One region of the Xenorhabdus griffiniae genome, then DNA from elsewhere that is predicted to be linked to it. Evidence: predicted binding sites of a transcription regulator. Region 1 holds the regulator's gene; the other holds the start of a gene.
The links. The regulator LexA, encoded in region 1, represses DNA repair genes until DNA is damaged. The targets are predictions, from matches to a motif close to TNCTGTATGTACATACAGNA.
Positions count from the first base shown of each region.

Region 2: a site for LexA is predicted at 4,398-4,417, ahead of WDV75_RS11175 (metal-dependent hydrolase). Genes of this name have one in related genera too.

Region 1 covers NZ_CP147737.1:3,830,196-3,838,152, reverse strand. Annotated here, with positions in the region: gene pgi (glucose-6-phosphate isomerase) at 1-693, shown strand, start outside; gene ubiC (chorismate lyase) at 974-1,480, shown strand; gene ubiA (4-hydroxybenzoate octaprenyltransferase) at 1,528-2,382, shown strand; gene plsB (glycerol-3-phosphate 1-O-acyltransferase PlsB) at 2,447-4,915, opposite strand; gene WDV75_RS17145 (diacylglycerol kinase) at 5,053-5,424, shown strand; gene lexA (transcriptional repressor LexA) at 5,543-6,157, shown strand; gene zur (zinc uptake transcriptional repressor Zur) at 6,306-6,818, opposite strand; gene WDV75_RS17130 (DUF1266 domain-containing protein) at 7,232-7,957, shown strand, end outside.
Region 2 covers NZ_CP147737.1:2,620,275-2,628,231, reverse strand. Annotated here, with positions in the region: gene WDV75_RS11195 (cation:proton antiporter) at 1-875, shown strand, start outside; partial or broken gene WDV75_RS11190 (IS1 family transposase) at 1,056-1,348, shown strand; gene WDV75_RS11185 (hypothetical protein) at 1,341-1,751, shown strand; gene WDV75_RS11180 (L-cystine transporter) at 2,007-3,398, opposite strand; gene WDV75_RS11175 (metal-dependent hydrolase) at 3,775-4,368, opposite strand; gene hxpB (hexitol phosphatase HxpB) at 4,551-5,216, opposite strand; gene WDV75_RS11165 (YniB family protein) at 5,424-5,981, shown strand; gene WDV75_RS11160 (fructosamine kinase family protein) at 6,096-6,965, opposite strand; gene WDV75_RS11155 (metal ABC transporter permease) at 7,098-7,957, opposite strand, start outside.

The DNA of each region.
Region 1 (7,957 bases):
CTGATCGGTATCTGGTACAACAATTTCTTTGGGGCGGAAACTGAAGCGATTCTGCCTTACGACCAATACCTGCACCGTTTTGCTGCCTATTTCCAACAAGGCAATATGGAATCAAATGGTAAGTATGTCGATCGTAATGGCAATCCGGTGAATTACCAGACAGGGCCGATTATCTGGGGCGAGCCTGGCACTAATGGTCAACATGCGTTCTATCAGCTTATCCACCAGGGAACTAAATTGATCCCGTGTGATTTTATTGCTCCAGCAATCAGCCATAATCCCGTGAGCGATCACCACAGTAAACTGCTCTCTAACTTCTTTGCACAAACTGAAGCGTTGGCATTTGGTAAAACACAGGCTCAGGTGGAAGCTGAATTTGCGCAAGCAGGAAAAAATGCTGAAGACGTGGCGAATGTTGTGCCATTCAAAGTGTTTGAAGGTAACCGTCCGACCAACTCTATTTTATTACGTGAAATTACCCCATTCAGTTTGGGCGCATTGATTGCTATGTATGAACATAAGATCTTTGTTCAAGGCGCCATTCTGAATATCTTCTCATTTGATCAATGGGGCGTAGAATTGGGCAAGCAATTGGCGAACCGTATCTTGCCTGAGCTGCACGATGCAGAAGCTGTAACTAGCCATGACAGCTCTACAAATGGCCTGATTAACCAATTCAAAGCATGGCGTTAATCTGAACTACCTATTATCTATACGTATTAAACTTCAAGTTGCAATTTACGACACTATGAAACCTGATTTTTCCCCGCGAAGCGGGGAGAAATCACACGCATCTTGAAGTTAGATTGGGATAATCTCTTATCACCTTAATAACAGTTATTAAGGTGAGTTTTTTTGTGAATTACATAATTTGTTATCAACTTTTAATTTTATTGGTCTGCAACATGATATCCTCACTCCCCATTCGTTGTGCTGTCGGGGAAATTGCTATTCTCCGCAATGGGAAAATAACATGGTAGATGACACAATATTAACTTCACCCTCCATTTACTGGTTATCGCCAGATGAGACTGACCACATTCCTGAATCTGTTTTCGATTGGCTGATGGAAGCCGGCTCAATGACACGTCGTTTTGAACAATATTGTCAGAATGTATCGGTGATGCCTTTTCAGGAAGGTTTTATCACTCCGGAAGCGTTAAATAATGAAAGTAAGCACTTACCTATAAGTGAAAAATACTGGTTACGTGAAACTGTTTTGTATGGGGATAACATCCCGTGGCTTTTAGGGCGTACAATTATTCCAGTGGAAACACTCACAGGCCCAGATAAAAAATTGGTTGATATCGGAACTGTGCCACTTGGACGTTATCTTTTTAGTGGTAATAATTTAACGCGGGATTATATTCAAATAGGTCGGCAGGGGGATCGCTGGGCACGCCGTTCCTTGTTGAGGCTGTCAGGCAAGCCACTGTTGCTCACAGAGACTTTTTTACCGAATTCACCTGTATATAAATAGAATTAAGATCAACAGAACTAAAGGGGAGAAATAGATTGAAGGTTAGTATGACGCGAGATAAATGGCGTGCTTATTGCCGTTTAATGCGTATTGATAAACCTATTGGCGCATTATTACTATTATGGCCAACCTATTGGGCATTGTGGATCGCCGCAAAAGGCATACCAGATTGGCACATAGGGTTAATATTTACTCTTGGTGTGTTTTTCATGCGTGCTGCGGGATGTTGCATTAATGACTTCGCAGACAGAAAATTTGATGGGTATGTAGAACGGACAAAATCTCGTCCTCTTCCCAGTGGCGATATTACCGAAAAAGAAAGCAAAATCTTGTTTGCCACACTGGTACTCATTTCTTTCGCACTGGTTTTAACACTGAATAAAATGACGATTGCATTGTCGGTCGTTGGTCTGGCATTGGCGTGTGTTTACCCTTTTGTCAAACGCGTTAGTCACTTGCCACAAGTTGTGTTAGGTGCGGCTTACGGCTGGTCAATTCCGATGGCCTTTGCCGCAGTTAGTGAATCCTTACCCTTGGAATGCTGGCTGTTATTTTTAGCCAATATCATTTGGTCTGTAATTTACGATACGCAGTATGCCATGGTTGATCGTGACGATGACCTGAAAATCGGCGTGAAATCGACCGCCGTACTTTTCGGACGCTTTGATAAACTGATCATTGGCATTCTGCAATTCATCATGCTGGGCATTTTGGTCTTCGTTGGCGGGATGGTGAATCTGGGCGGGATCTATTATTGGACGGTATTGCTGGTAACAGCATTATTCATTTATCAGCAAAAATTGATCACAAATCGGGAAAGGTCTGCCTGTTTTCACGCTTTTATGAACAATAACTACGTTGGTTTAGTTCTGTTCCTCGGCATCTTTTTTAGCTATGTCTAATAGGGTGTAGCGTTTAGATAACGGGCGGATTACCGCCCGTTATCTTCTGACCAGCGTGGTGTCGTTATTGCTGATCTTGTGTTACCTGTACAGGTTCATTTTGTTCTGGTGGCATACTGACACTTTCAATCGTCAAACGAATTTCAGGTGACATCAGCTCACTCAATACATGATAGAGTTCTTGAGCACTGGTGGTAATCATATCGCCGCTGTCTTGAATATAACCTTCTTCACGCAACGTATTGACTGAACAGGCAAAAACAGCCTTGTCAAAGAACTCCGGCGCATTGATGCCATGCAGCACTGACAGACGTTGTGCCAGCATCCGGCTCTCTTTTTCCAGTACACCACGGCTAATTTCAGGTGTGGCATTCAACAAAGAGAGCGTAATGGCATAACGTTGCAGCGTTTCCCTGATGCCGGCTGCCAGCAATTGCAGCGGGCGAATACGCGCAGGATTTAGCACCAGCATTCCTTGCTCTTTGTTGCAGATAAGGCATTGGCGTGCCAGCTCATCAATCAAGGTATTGACAACCTCCGGAAGCGTTTCCTTGCTGTAACGCATGAAAAGTTCCTGCTTGATCAGCGGATAAATCAGCGCTACTTGTCTGAGCAATTCACTACGGCTAATGCGGCGGTGATGCATAATAATACTGGTGATCAGGGAAGGCAGGATCAATAAGTGCTGGATATTATTACGATAATAAGTCATCAATACCGCGCTTTCACGTGGCAGGATAATAATATCTCCCAGACTATCTTTCTCGACCTCAAACTTATCCATCATAAGAGCGTGATCTAGCAACTCTTCTGCGGTTTGGTTTGGCACCGTGATATCGTCAGTGTAAGGCACATTACGCAATAATTGCAGATAGCAATCCAACTGCTCAATAAGCTGTTCACGGGTCAGCGCTCGCTGGCGTGATGACAATAACGCCGTAGTGCATAAATTAATAGCATTGGCAGCGGCAGCATTATTGATATTGACCATAATATTGTCAGCCAGTTTACTGACTGTTGGTGTCAGCCATGTTGGACGCTGAGATTCGATTGGATCAATGGAGTCACGCCACTCAGGTACATGCTGATTCAGGTATTGTGTCAACGGGATCGGTTCACCAAAATTCACGTAACCTTGTCCCAGATTACGTAATTTGCGCAACCCGCGCACCATCTGGAAAAAGCCTTCTTTTTCCTTGGTTGCACCGCGCAGCTCTTTGGCATACGTTGCCACTTCCATCACATGCTCATAACCGATGTAGATCGGTACAATCGTGATGGGACGAGATTCCCCTCGTAGCATGGCTTGCAAGGTCATGGAGAGCGTCCCTGTTTTGGGATCAAGCAAACGACCAGTACGGGAACGTCCTCCTTCGACAAAGTATTCAACTGAATAACCACGGGTAAACAACTCGCCGAGATATTCACGAAAGAGGGTTGAATAGAGCTTATTACCTTTAAACGTACGGCGGATAAAGAACGCACCGAGACGACGGAATATCGGACCGGCAGGCCAGAAATTCAGGTTAATGCCCGCAGCAATGTGTGGTGGAACTAGCCCTTGGTGATAGAGCACATAAGAGAGCAAAAGGTAGTCCATATGGCTGCGGTGGCATGGAACATAAACCAGTTCATGGCCATCCTGCGCCAACTGGCGAACTCGTTCGGCGTTATGAACATTAATGCCTTGATACAAACGGTTCCAGGTCCAGCTTAAAACCCGATCAGTCAAGCGTACGGTTTCATAGGAGAAATTTGCGGCAATCTCTTCCAACATATTGATGGCATTCTGTTTTGCCTTTTCGGGAGAGATTTTCTTGCTACGGGCTTCATCAGCAATCGCTTTTTCTATTGCTTTTGAGGTCAATAACTTGTTGAACAGATCCTGTCTGGCAGGTAAACGAGGCCCAACGGCCGCAAGACGTTGGCGGGAATAGTGCATCCGAGCTACACGGGCGAGTTTATTGGCGATGATATTATCTGTACCATGCTCATCGGCCATATGACGTAAAGACACCGGTGTGGAGAAACGGACAAAACTATCCCGTCCAAGCCATAAGATGGCAAAAAACTTCTGCACGCCATTTAGCAAGCGTAATTGTGGCGTGGTATGTCCTTCTTGCCCTTCGCGTCCCGGGGAACGACCAAACATGACGGAAACAGGCACCATCTGAATATCCAGATCAGGATTATTGTGGTGCAAGTCCAGATAGGAGTGAAAAATTCTCACAGATTCATGTTTTGGTGCATAACAACGGAACACACGTGGACCGTTATCGATAAAGACACAGCTGGGAAGCTGTGTATCACTAATTTCCAAAGGATTCAACGGATCAGGCAGATCTTGCGCCAGACATTGTTGACGCAGAGTCAATAAGTCTGTTTTTGAGTGATACGGCAGTATATACAAAATAGGCCGAGTCGTATCAAGACGCAGCTCCGCAATAGGATCCGTAGGGATTAATTTACTTTTTACTAATAATTTTAGTGGTAAATTCAATAACTTATAATATATTTTACGCCAACCTGACATAACTGCTTTAAGCCTCTTGTTAGCAACGCATCGCAAGGATACCAGAAACAGATTTTGAGATCTGTGGAAATAAGACAATAATAAGAGCTAAAAGTTATATAACCATATAATCATTAAGTTCATTAAAGAAAATTTTTATGGCAAATCAATCAACAGGTTTAAGCCGTATCATTAAAGCGGCTGGGTATTCGATGAAAGGAATCAGGGCTGCATGGCAAAATGAAGCGGCATTTCGGCAGGAGGCAATTGCGGCCATACTTGCGATCATCGTTGCATTTTCTTTAGATTTTAGCTTGCATGAGAGACTCTTCCTGATTGGCTCTGTTATGCTGGTGGTCATTGTCGAAATCCTCAATAGTGCCATAGAAGCAGTCGTCGATCGTATCGGTAGTGAATATCATGAATTATCAGGTCGAGCGAAAGATATGGGATCGGCGGCGGTATTGCTCACCCTGCTTTTGGCGTTGTTTATTTGGGGAATGATCTTCTGGTCGCATTTTATGCATTGATGGCGCGTATCTTTTCATCAAATACGTTATTTAGCTGCTTTTACATGCTGACAGGTTCCCAATTCGACTTTACCTGTATATACTCACAGTCTGACTGTATAAACAAACAGGGGGCGAAATGAAAGCATTAACTGCCAGGCAGCAGCAAGTTTATGACTTGGTGCGTGACCATATTTCGCAAACGGGTATGCCACCAACACGTGCTGAAATTGCAGCGCGACTTGGTTTTCGTTCACCTAACGCAGCAGAAGAGCATTTAAAGGCACTTGCGCGTAAAGGGGTGATAGAGATTATCTCTGGTGCATCCAGAGGTATCCGTTTGCTGCTTGAAGAAGCTGAAGGGGCAGGATTGCCGCTGATCGGTCGTGTTGCTGCTGGGGAACCACTGCTGGCGCAGGAACACATCGAAAGCCATTATAAGGTTGATCCTGAATTATTCAAACCAAGCGCTGATTTTCTGTTACGTGTCAGTGGCATGTCCATGAAAGACATTGGGATTATGGACGGAGATTTACTGGCTGTGCATAAAACACAGGATGTTCATAATGGGCAAGTCATTGTAGCGCGTATTGAAGATGAAGTCACAGTAAAACGCTTCAAACAAACAGGAAACAAAATTGAACTGATTGCTGAAAATCCGGAATTTAAACCTATTGTTGTTGATTTGAGCGAGCAGAATTTCACTATTGAAGGATTGGCCGTCGGCGTTATTCGTAGCGGGGACTGGTTCTGATTGTAAAGGCGGATAATTGCAGTTGCCATTCTGGGGCGGTCATTTTTCCTAGAACCCGTTAAACTTAAGTTCAACGGGAGCTTGAAAAATATATGATTATATCAGTTATGACCGCCTCATTGCCCAATTTGGCTGCAAATGTTTTTTCTTATTTCTTTTTATTTTCTTCAACCGAATGATTGTGCTGACATATATCGCGCTCCGTGCAGGATTCAATCTCATGGCAGGAAGAACATAGGCCATGAACTTCTATCACGCTATTTCGTAAATGAAACCCCGTACCTTGCGCTAACTGTTGAATCGCTGATTCAATATTCTTTGCATCCTTTTCGGTCACAGAGCCACAAAATTCACAGATAAACATTGCCGAAGTATGGCATGGTTCTTCAAAATGATGGCAAAGCACATAGCTGTTTGTGGATTCTATCTTGTGAATAAAACCTTGTTCCAGCAGAAACTCTAATCCACGATAAACTGTTGGAGGCTTGGCTTGTGGCTCGACTTCACGCAATAAATCCAGCAAATCATAAGCGCTTATCGCGCCAGGCTGTTCAGTAATCAAACGAAGAATCTCAAGGCGTTGAGGTGTCAAACGAACTCCTCTTGACAGGCAGATTGTTTCAGCCTGTGCCAGTAACTTTTTTTGATTGATAGTTTTCATTACACCTCTCACACCTACCCGATGCTAATGACTTTAATGTTATCATGTTTTTTAACCTGAGAGTGGGATCTAGATGATGTTCGGTTCTCGTCTGATATGTAACATAGCGGTGAAGAAGAGGGGTTAACTTGTCATGATGAGATACTTGAAAATAAAGTTAATCCGTGGATAAGAACAATAAAATGGGCTAAAAAACGGAGAAAATAAAACTGAAAATATTGGATAATATCTGAGGATTTAAATTAATTTATCTGGATAATTATATTGAAAATTAAAATTATATACCAATCTAACTGCAATATGCGTGTAATTTATTCCCGCGAAGCGGGGGAATCAGGTTCCATATCGTGTTGTAAATTGCAACTTGAAGTTTAATGCGTATAAATACATCTTACTTAATTCATGGACTAAAAATGAAAGAATTATTGCAAAACCACCCGAATAATAGAAGATTTCCTGTGAATGGTTTTAGGATAATCAAAAATATCCTCAAGGAAAGAAAAGGCGTGGCATTTCTCAAGCCTATTCAGGTAATTGGCTTAAGTGCTCTTTGGATTGCAACACTTTTTTTAGGGGTATTATCGGTCGGCATAACGATACTGATCTTTGATGCTAATAACGTACCTTCAAAGGGATATATACTTTGGGCTAGCATGATTGGCTTGAGCTTACTTGGTATATATCTCTCCACTTATACTTTCCAACGTATCAAAAATCTCCCTATTACCGAACAAAAACGTTATTACTTACAGGCAAAGTATTCTGTTTTACCGGAAGAAAAGCGTCAGGCATTGCGTTTGCATATCGTTAACTGTTATTACGAGGGTTTTTGGACAGAAACATTAGAACATTACCCTTTAAAAAGCCGAGTTTCTCACGATAATTACCAATACCGTATCTTGCCCTTATCTGATGCAGAGCCTCATCAGTCCCAAGTCTACGCAGATTGGGGAATACTTAATGAAAAAGATTATTGGAAAGTAGTGCATGATTTATGGGCAGGAATACACTCAGAACGCTTTGCAGTTGATGCGGTTTTTACTGATGGCGAAATGTTTAAAATACTTGGCAGTTTAATTGAAGAGCCAGAAGAATATGTACAACAATGTTCTCGCTCAATTAATGGACGCCCGCCCGCT
Region 2 (7,957 bases), 1.2 Mb from region 1:
GGAACTCGATTGCAGCGTCTCGTCCCGATAAAACAGCTTTCCAATTATTTTTTGCTTTAGCACTATCGATTACGGCTATTCCTGTGCTGGGAAGGATTTTTATGGAGTTGGGATTGGCTCACACGCGAACAGCCGCTTTAATCATCGGAGCCGCCGCAATTGATGATATCATCGGCTGGATATTGTTGGGCGCTATACTGACGCTCTTTGTCTCCAATTATCAGTTTGATCAATTTATGTTTAACATGTTTGGCATAGTTATTTATATCATACTGATATTTTTGATTGTCAGACCACTTCTGCGTCGTTGGCTTTCTTCGAGGTTAAAAAAAGAAAAACGGCTCAGTCATCCCGTTATGGCTTACATGATCATTGTTCTGTTTTTATCTGCCTCTGTAACAAGTTACCTTGGGATCTTTGCTCTAATCGGTAGCTTTGTTATTGGTATCATATTACATGACAATAGAGAGTTTGTTGTACGTTGGAAAGAAAGCATTGGTAGCTTGGTACATGTATTTTTTCTCCCTATATTTTTTACGTACACAGGACTTCGTACAGACATTGGTAGCCTGAACGGTTCCGATGAATGGATGATATGTCTATTGGTCTGTTTAGTGGCATTTGCGACAAAGTTTGGCGGAACCTACATTGCAAGTAGATTATTAGGTGAAAATCGTCGTATTGCGGCAACTATTGGTGTTTCAATGAACACAAGAGCGCTTATGGAACTTATTGTTCTCAATATTGGTTATGATTTGGGAATTTTACCGCCTAATATTTTTACCATGCTCGTTATTATGGCTATTTTGAGTACGTTTATTACAACGCCTTTGATCCGTTGGTTTATGGGGGAGACAAAAAGTATAAGGAATTAAGCTGTGATTATTTAATTTCAGGTCTAAATAGTTTTTAAAAATGGTAGGGGAATCAAAGAATCATGGTTCCCCTCCTCTTTGCAACATTTATTTTTGATGAATTTTTGGCTTGATCCGGATTTAAAGGGGCATGCACCCAATAATTAGATGTTGTGGTAAGATCCCCGTTTTTTATGGTAGGTGAGATATGGCGAAAGACATGGAAAAGGCAGCAGTAGTCATCAGTGTTATCACTGCTACGCCTGCCATAAAACCTTTCAATTAAATTACACCTATCAAGCCTGCAACCCCGGAGTAAAAGCACAGATCGTTAATATGGTGATAAATAATGGGGTCGTTTGTCGGTAACAAGAAAAACCCACGTTGGCTCTGGTATGCTTGGGATTCTGAACGAAAAACTGTTATCGCGCATGTATGGCTATTCCAAATCCGAAGAGATGCACGACAAAGTCATCGGAACGTTCATTGAGTGAGAATACTATCTTGCCGGATGATCTAATTTTTGGAAGCATGACCGTTTTCCTTTCTAATTATTGGAAGGACGATGTTGACTCAGTGATAATACGTCACCGCAGAGCGAATGATTCTAGTAAAGAAGAACATATGCGTTTAGATAATGTTGGTATGTTTGAAGCACATAGATTTGTCATGAATATTGTTTATGATGTAAGCTTCTTTTTTCCTGATTTCGATTATTGGTGGATAATGTTAACGACAAAAAATCTGCGTGTATATACAATAAAAAGTAATTTCTATTGTAATATCTCCCCAAACGATAATGGGGATGTGTTGCTAACACTTAGTAGTGATACCATGTATCTTTATGTAGAATTGTCATATTCTACTAATTGTTTGCAGTCTATTTATGAATTATGAGTTTAGTTAATAAATACTTCAGTAATAGTGTTAATTTTTATTTAAAAATCGTTATATACACATTAAACTTCAAGTTGTAATTGACAACACGCTATGAAACCTGATTTCTTCCCACTTCACGGGAAGAAACCACACGCATCTTGAAGTTAGATTGGTATATTAAAACTAAAAATCAAACAAGCTAACGAATAAGGCAGTTAATATACCTGCCTTATTCGATAAAAATATATTATATTTACTAATTCTTATTTTGAATTAAGATTGATTTAATACCACGTCTTCGTCTTGTTCAAATACTTCTTTATTCGTTTTTCTCATCAATTGACTGGTGATAGTCCCTGCTGTCATAGCGCCATTAACATTTAATGCTGTACGTCCCATATCAATCAGAGGCTCAACAGAAATAAGCAGTGCCACTAAGGTGACAGGTAAGCCCATAGCAGGTAAAACAATCAATGCAGCAAATGTTGCACCACCACCAACACCAGCAACCCCCGCAGAGCTGATAGTCACAATTCCCACAAGCGTTGCAATCCACAATGGATCAAAGGGATCAATGCCTACAGTTGGCGCTACCATCACTGCCAACATAGCTGGATAAATGCCAGCACAGCCATTTTGCCCAATAGTCGCGCCAAAAGAAGCGGAGAAGCTGGCAATAGACTCAGGTACACCGAGGCGACGAGTTTGTGTTTCGACATTCAAGGGAATACTTGCAGCGCTTGAACGACTGGTAAATGCAAATGTCAGTACAGGACCTGCTTTTTTAAAGAATTTCAGAGGATTGATACCCGTGAATGCCAAAAGTCCGCCATGTACTACAAACATCAGACCAAGGGCAATGTAGGAAGCCACAACAAAACTACCTAATTGAGTAATGTCATGGATATTGGAGCTGGCGACAACTTTGGTCATTAAGGCCATTACACCGTATGGAGTGAGGCACATAACTAACCTGACCAGTTTCATTGCCCATGCTTGCAGAGTATCAATGGCAACGAGAGCCAGTTTACCGCGTTCCTGATTATCTTTAATCATTTGTAGCGCAGCGATGCCTAAAAATGCCGCAAAAATTACCACACTAATAATAGAAGTAGGGCGTGCTCCCGTCAGGTCAGCAAAAGGATTTTTAGGGATAAAGGAGAGAATGATTTGAGGCACACTCATATCTGCAACTTTGCCAATATAATTGTTTTCAATTGCTAATAAACGTGCAGTTTCTTGCGTGCCTTGAATGAGTCCTGCTGCACTTAGCCCAAATAAATTGGCAATGACAATACCGATTAAAGCGGAAATTGCTGTAGTGAACAATAATGTACCAATGGTGAAGAAGCTGATCCTTCCTAAGGAAGATGCTTTGTGTAAGCGGGTAACGGCGCTTAGGATCGAAGCAAAAACCAATGGCATGATAACCATTTGTAGCAGTTGTACATAACCATTACCTACAATATTGAACCATTTAATTGACTCTTTTACGGTAAGATTATCTGCTCCATAAATGATGTTTAGTGCCAGTCCAAAAACGACGCCCACGACTAGAGCCACAAGAACTTTTTTGGATAAGCTCCATTTATTTGAGTTCGTTTTTGCTAATAGAATAAGCAGTGCTACAAAAACGAGCACGTTGATGATGAGTGGTAAATCCATCTCTAGTCTCCAAAAATTATATACTCTTTCTATTTCGAGCTGCGGTATGTAGTTTGGAATATAGATTTATTCCAATTTGAATCTATCGCCTACGTACCCTGAAATGCTTAAAGTGAAATATTATCAGTATAAGAAGTTACTTCCTTATAATTAAATGGAATTTAATATAATTATTTTTCACTAGCTAGTGAAATTGATTATATATCTTAATCTATCGGTGTTGGTTTATTGCTCAATTGCAACTGTTAACTTTGTATCTTACTGAGTTAAAGGTTTTTGTAAGGTGACAGGAAGTGAATAAAAATGATTGATATTTTGCAGGCAACCCCATTTTAAAATGGGGTTGCGGTATTTGCTGTATGTGAATATTGAGCAGTTATTTGTAGAGATTCTGTAGCTTATCGATAGGTAATTTATCAAACTGTATTTTGTTAAATTGTAAGCTGTCGAAATAGCGTGCGAATGAGAAATCGATGTGTTGTGGAAGGATAATAGCGATAACTACTATCAGTACGGCAATAAAACGTTCGGCTTTTTTACGTTCCTTACCTCTAAGAATAGGTAAGCAAAAACGTATTCTTAGCGGCCATAACAGTGGGATACCAGCGGGAGTAAGCATATCAGCAATAAGATGACTGATATAACCGATAACCATTGCATGGACAAAGTCAGTTGGAATGGGCCAACTAGACGGTATTTCAGTCTGGAATAGGGTAACCCCCACAAGCAGTGCTAATAAACTATGTGTAAATCCACGATGCCCACATAATCGCGCGATTGGAATGGATATAAAGCGGAACAATCTGCCTAAGGTTGAACTTGGATGGTCGATATCTGGTAACAATGAAGCCAGAAGTACGCCGGGAAGCATGTGTAACCAGTCTCCCTGTGCTATTTCTGGTGTGATTTCTAGCTGGTGAGCCAATACAAGGCTGGCAACGGAAAAAAGAAGATGCCCTTCTGCTGTCATAACGATTTATACTAATTATTTATGCTGATTGCTGTTTATACATACAGTGAGGCAGTATAGAGGGTTTTGTCTGAGGAAGATAGAGGGTAACCAGGAAAATTTTGAAACTGTGTCTTGGTTGGTTGAGGAGACAGCTGATATTTGCGCTGCCTTATACGAGAAATAGGGCAGCGCAGTGGCTATTAAGTAATATTTTCTATTGTTAATTTTTCCAGCGAATTCAGTTTAACGTCAGCCAATGACCAGCGGGGATCATCAAAATGGTGGGAGGCGGGGACGACGATTGAGCGCATTCTTGCTGCTTTGGTTGCGATCATACCGTTGAATGAGTCTTCTAATGTAAGACAGTTAGTTGGGTTGACTCCAAGTTGACTGGCTGCCAGCAAATAAACTTCGGGATGTGGTTTACTGTAAGGTAAGTGTGCAGCAGAAACGACAACATCAAAGTAGTGTCGTAGGTTAAACAATTCGAGCACTTTTTTGATCATCTCATAGGGTGAGGCGGAGGCCAGACCAATTTTTAACCCACGTTCGCGACAGAGATTTAAAGCATGTTCTACTCCAGGCAGTAAGGGACGGTTTTTTTCAACTGACTGAACTACGTAATCGATGATACGTTGTTCAACTTCACTTTTAGAGGCACCTTGCCAGGGTGATGCTTGATACCATAACTCAACAACGTGATCGATTCGTAATCCCAATGTGTCAGGTAGGTTTTTGGCTAAATTTAAATCCAGTCCTAGTTCACTGAATACGCTTTTTTCTCCCTGTGCCCAATAAGGTTCAGAATCAATCAGTAAACCATCCATATCAAAAATAGCAGCTTCCATAGATAAACAAAATGACATCTCAAATCTCTCCGCGATGATAACAGTGATTAAAGAAGTTTGATTGTAACAATTCCAATAAATTAAATCTCGTTATGGGTGATAGCAAAGAAAGAGATAGTTTCATCAGTAAAGTAAGAGATTGACTCCGTAAATAGGATTAAAGTTGGTTCTTTATGAGCTATCATTGACTAAAAAATAAAATTATTTATGCCAATGGAGAATGTCATGACGTATCAACAAGCCAGATATATTGCTATCGCTAAGCGAATTTTGGGCTGGATTATTTTTGTCCCCTCCCTGTTGTCAACTTTTGTCTCAGTGATTAATCTAGCCGCAGGGCAGCATGGTGTTAAAGGTGACGGTATTGGAGGTGGTGGAGTTAATGCTGTCTTGAATGATTTTCTTCAGATGATGACAGAAATGATTAAATTCAATACACCATTTTTGGATTTTTTCTGGAAGCATTCTCCAACCCCTGAGCGTGTTGCTGGCATAACTGGGGAGAATATCAGCTTTTTTGTCATTTATATGCTGATGTTTGTGGGGCTGGCAATGAGTGCATCTGGATTGAGAATGTATCGTCAATTTAAATTCGTCAAAGAACGTATTGAAGATCAAATGGTCTTTGAACACGCGCAGGAGAGTGGAATAACTAAGGAACAATTGGAAGCTAAAATTGCGTTCCCCTCTCATTCTTTATTTAGCCAGATTTTTATCCTTTACATATCACCAATCATTATCGGTGTAATTGCGTACTTCTTATTTAAATTTTTAGGATGGTAATGCGATAGTTAATAACACGGCAAGGATGCTCAATGTCACGTTGGGGTTAATATAATAAATTTTATCTTTTTTTGAATCATTGGACTATTATCAATAATTAAATATTAAGTTCTCTTATGTCTGCTCAGATAAAATTTTATCAATTATCTTTTGGATTAGAATAAAATTCTCTCCTCCGAAAAGATTGCATCTATTTAACAAATAGTAAAGTTGGTAAATGGGTTGACGTTCAAGAAAATCTTTAGGCAATGGCCAAATACTTTGGTAACCATCAAATATTTGCAAAGGAAGATCTGGGTAAAGTGGCAGCATCGCCAGATCGCATTCGCGATCTCCCCAATAGCAGGCAGGATCAAAAGTGACGGCACAATTATCGTTCAATGATGCACAGTTCATGGGCCATAGATCGCCATGCAGGAGAGAGGGTTGAGGGTGATGATTGTGCAGTCTATCGCTGATTACTTGAACAATTTGGTTAATATCTCCAAACACCATCCCGTTATCAGCGGCAAGTTGCAGTTGCCATCCAATGCGTTTTTCGGCATAAAAATGGGCCCAACGCTTTTGCCATCCGTTAGGTTGTATGGTCGTTGCCAGCATGTTATCAAAATCAAAACCGAATTTAGGTTGTTCGCTCCATTGATGTAGCTTCGCAAGGTGTTGACCAAAAAGATACGCACTGTGTGGGTTAAAGGGTTTTATGGGCAAATGTTCCAGTAGCAGGAAGCTATAGTTGCGGTCGTGACCTACACCATAAACGTCGGGAACTCGGGTTGTTTTGCTGCGAGCTAATAATTCCAGTTGCTCTGCTTCTGCTTTGAAAATTGGCAGCATTTCTTTCACGTTGGATTTGATAAAGATATGCTGTTCACCATATTTAACATGCCAGGCGCGGTGAATATCTCCTCCTGTCAATTCCTCTTTATCGTGAATTTCAGCATCACCAAAATGCTCACTTAATAGTCGGCTCACTGTTTGCCACATGTTTCACCTCATTAAGTTGACAGTTGCTATGCTTATATTACAGACAGATGTAACATTTGAACAGGATAAAAGGCGTTTTAATAGGAATTAATAAGGCCATATCTCAAATTTGATATGGCACTCTATTATTTTTTAATTTGATTTTTCTGGAATTGATACTTCTTGGGATGAGATTTTCTCAAACGATCTTTTGTTTGCTTTCTTGCAAGCTAATTTTATTTGATCATAAGTCAGTGCAATAGCAAAGAAAATTGCCTGAATGATGACGATACAGGGGCCTGTTTCACCATCAATATGGAAGCTGATGATAGTGCCAAGTACACTGGATGATATAGAAGCAACCATTGCTACAATCAACATGCGATCAAAGCTCCGGCAAAGTATAAAAGCAATAATACCGGGGGAGATTAACATCGCAATGACCAGGATGATACCGACAGCCTGCAACGATGCGACAATTGTTAGGGCCAGCAGTGATAATAACCCGTAATGGAGAAGTTTTACGGGAAGACCAACCACTCGTGCCTGGTTGGGGTCGAAGCAGTAGAGCATGAAATCTTTTCTCTTTAGCAACACAATAGCCAGCGTGATCCCGGCAATACACAAGGTTTGGAGTAATTCATGCTGGGTAATGCCGAGTATGCTGCCAAATAAAATGTGTGTCAGGTGTTGATCCGTATCGATACGAGTAAACAGGACTAACCCAAATGCAAACATACCTGAGAAAACGATTCCCATGACAGTATCTTCTTTGATTCGGCTATGTTCTTTTAGGTAGCCTGTCGCGAATGCACAAGATATACCAGAAAGGAAAGCACCTATTGCAAGTGGTATGCCGGTTACAAAAGCGAGCACTATCCCTGGCAAAACAGCATGGGAAATGGCATCTCCCATCAATGACCAACCCTTTAAGACTAAGTAACAGGAAAGTACAGCACAAACAGCGCCCACCATAATGGCCGCATAGATAGCTCGTCGCATAAACTCATGCA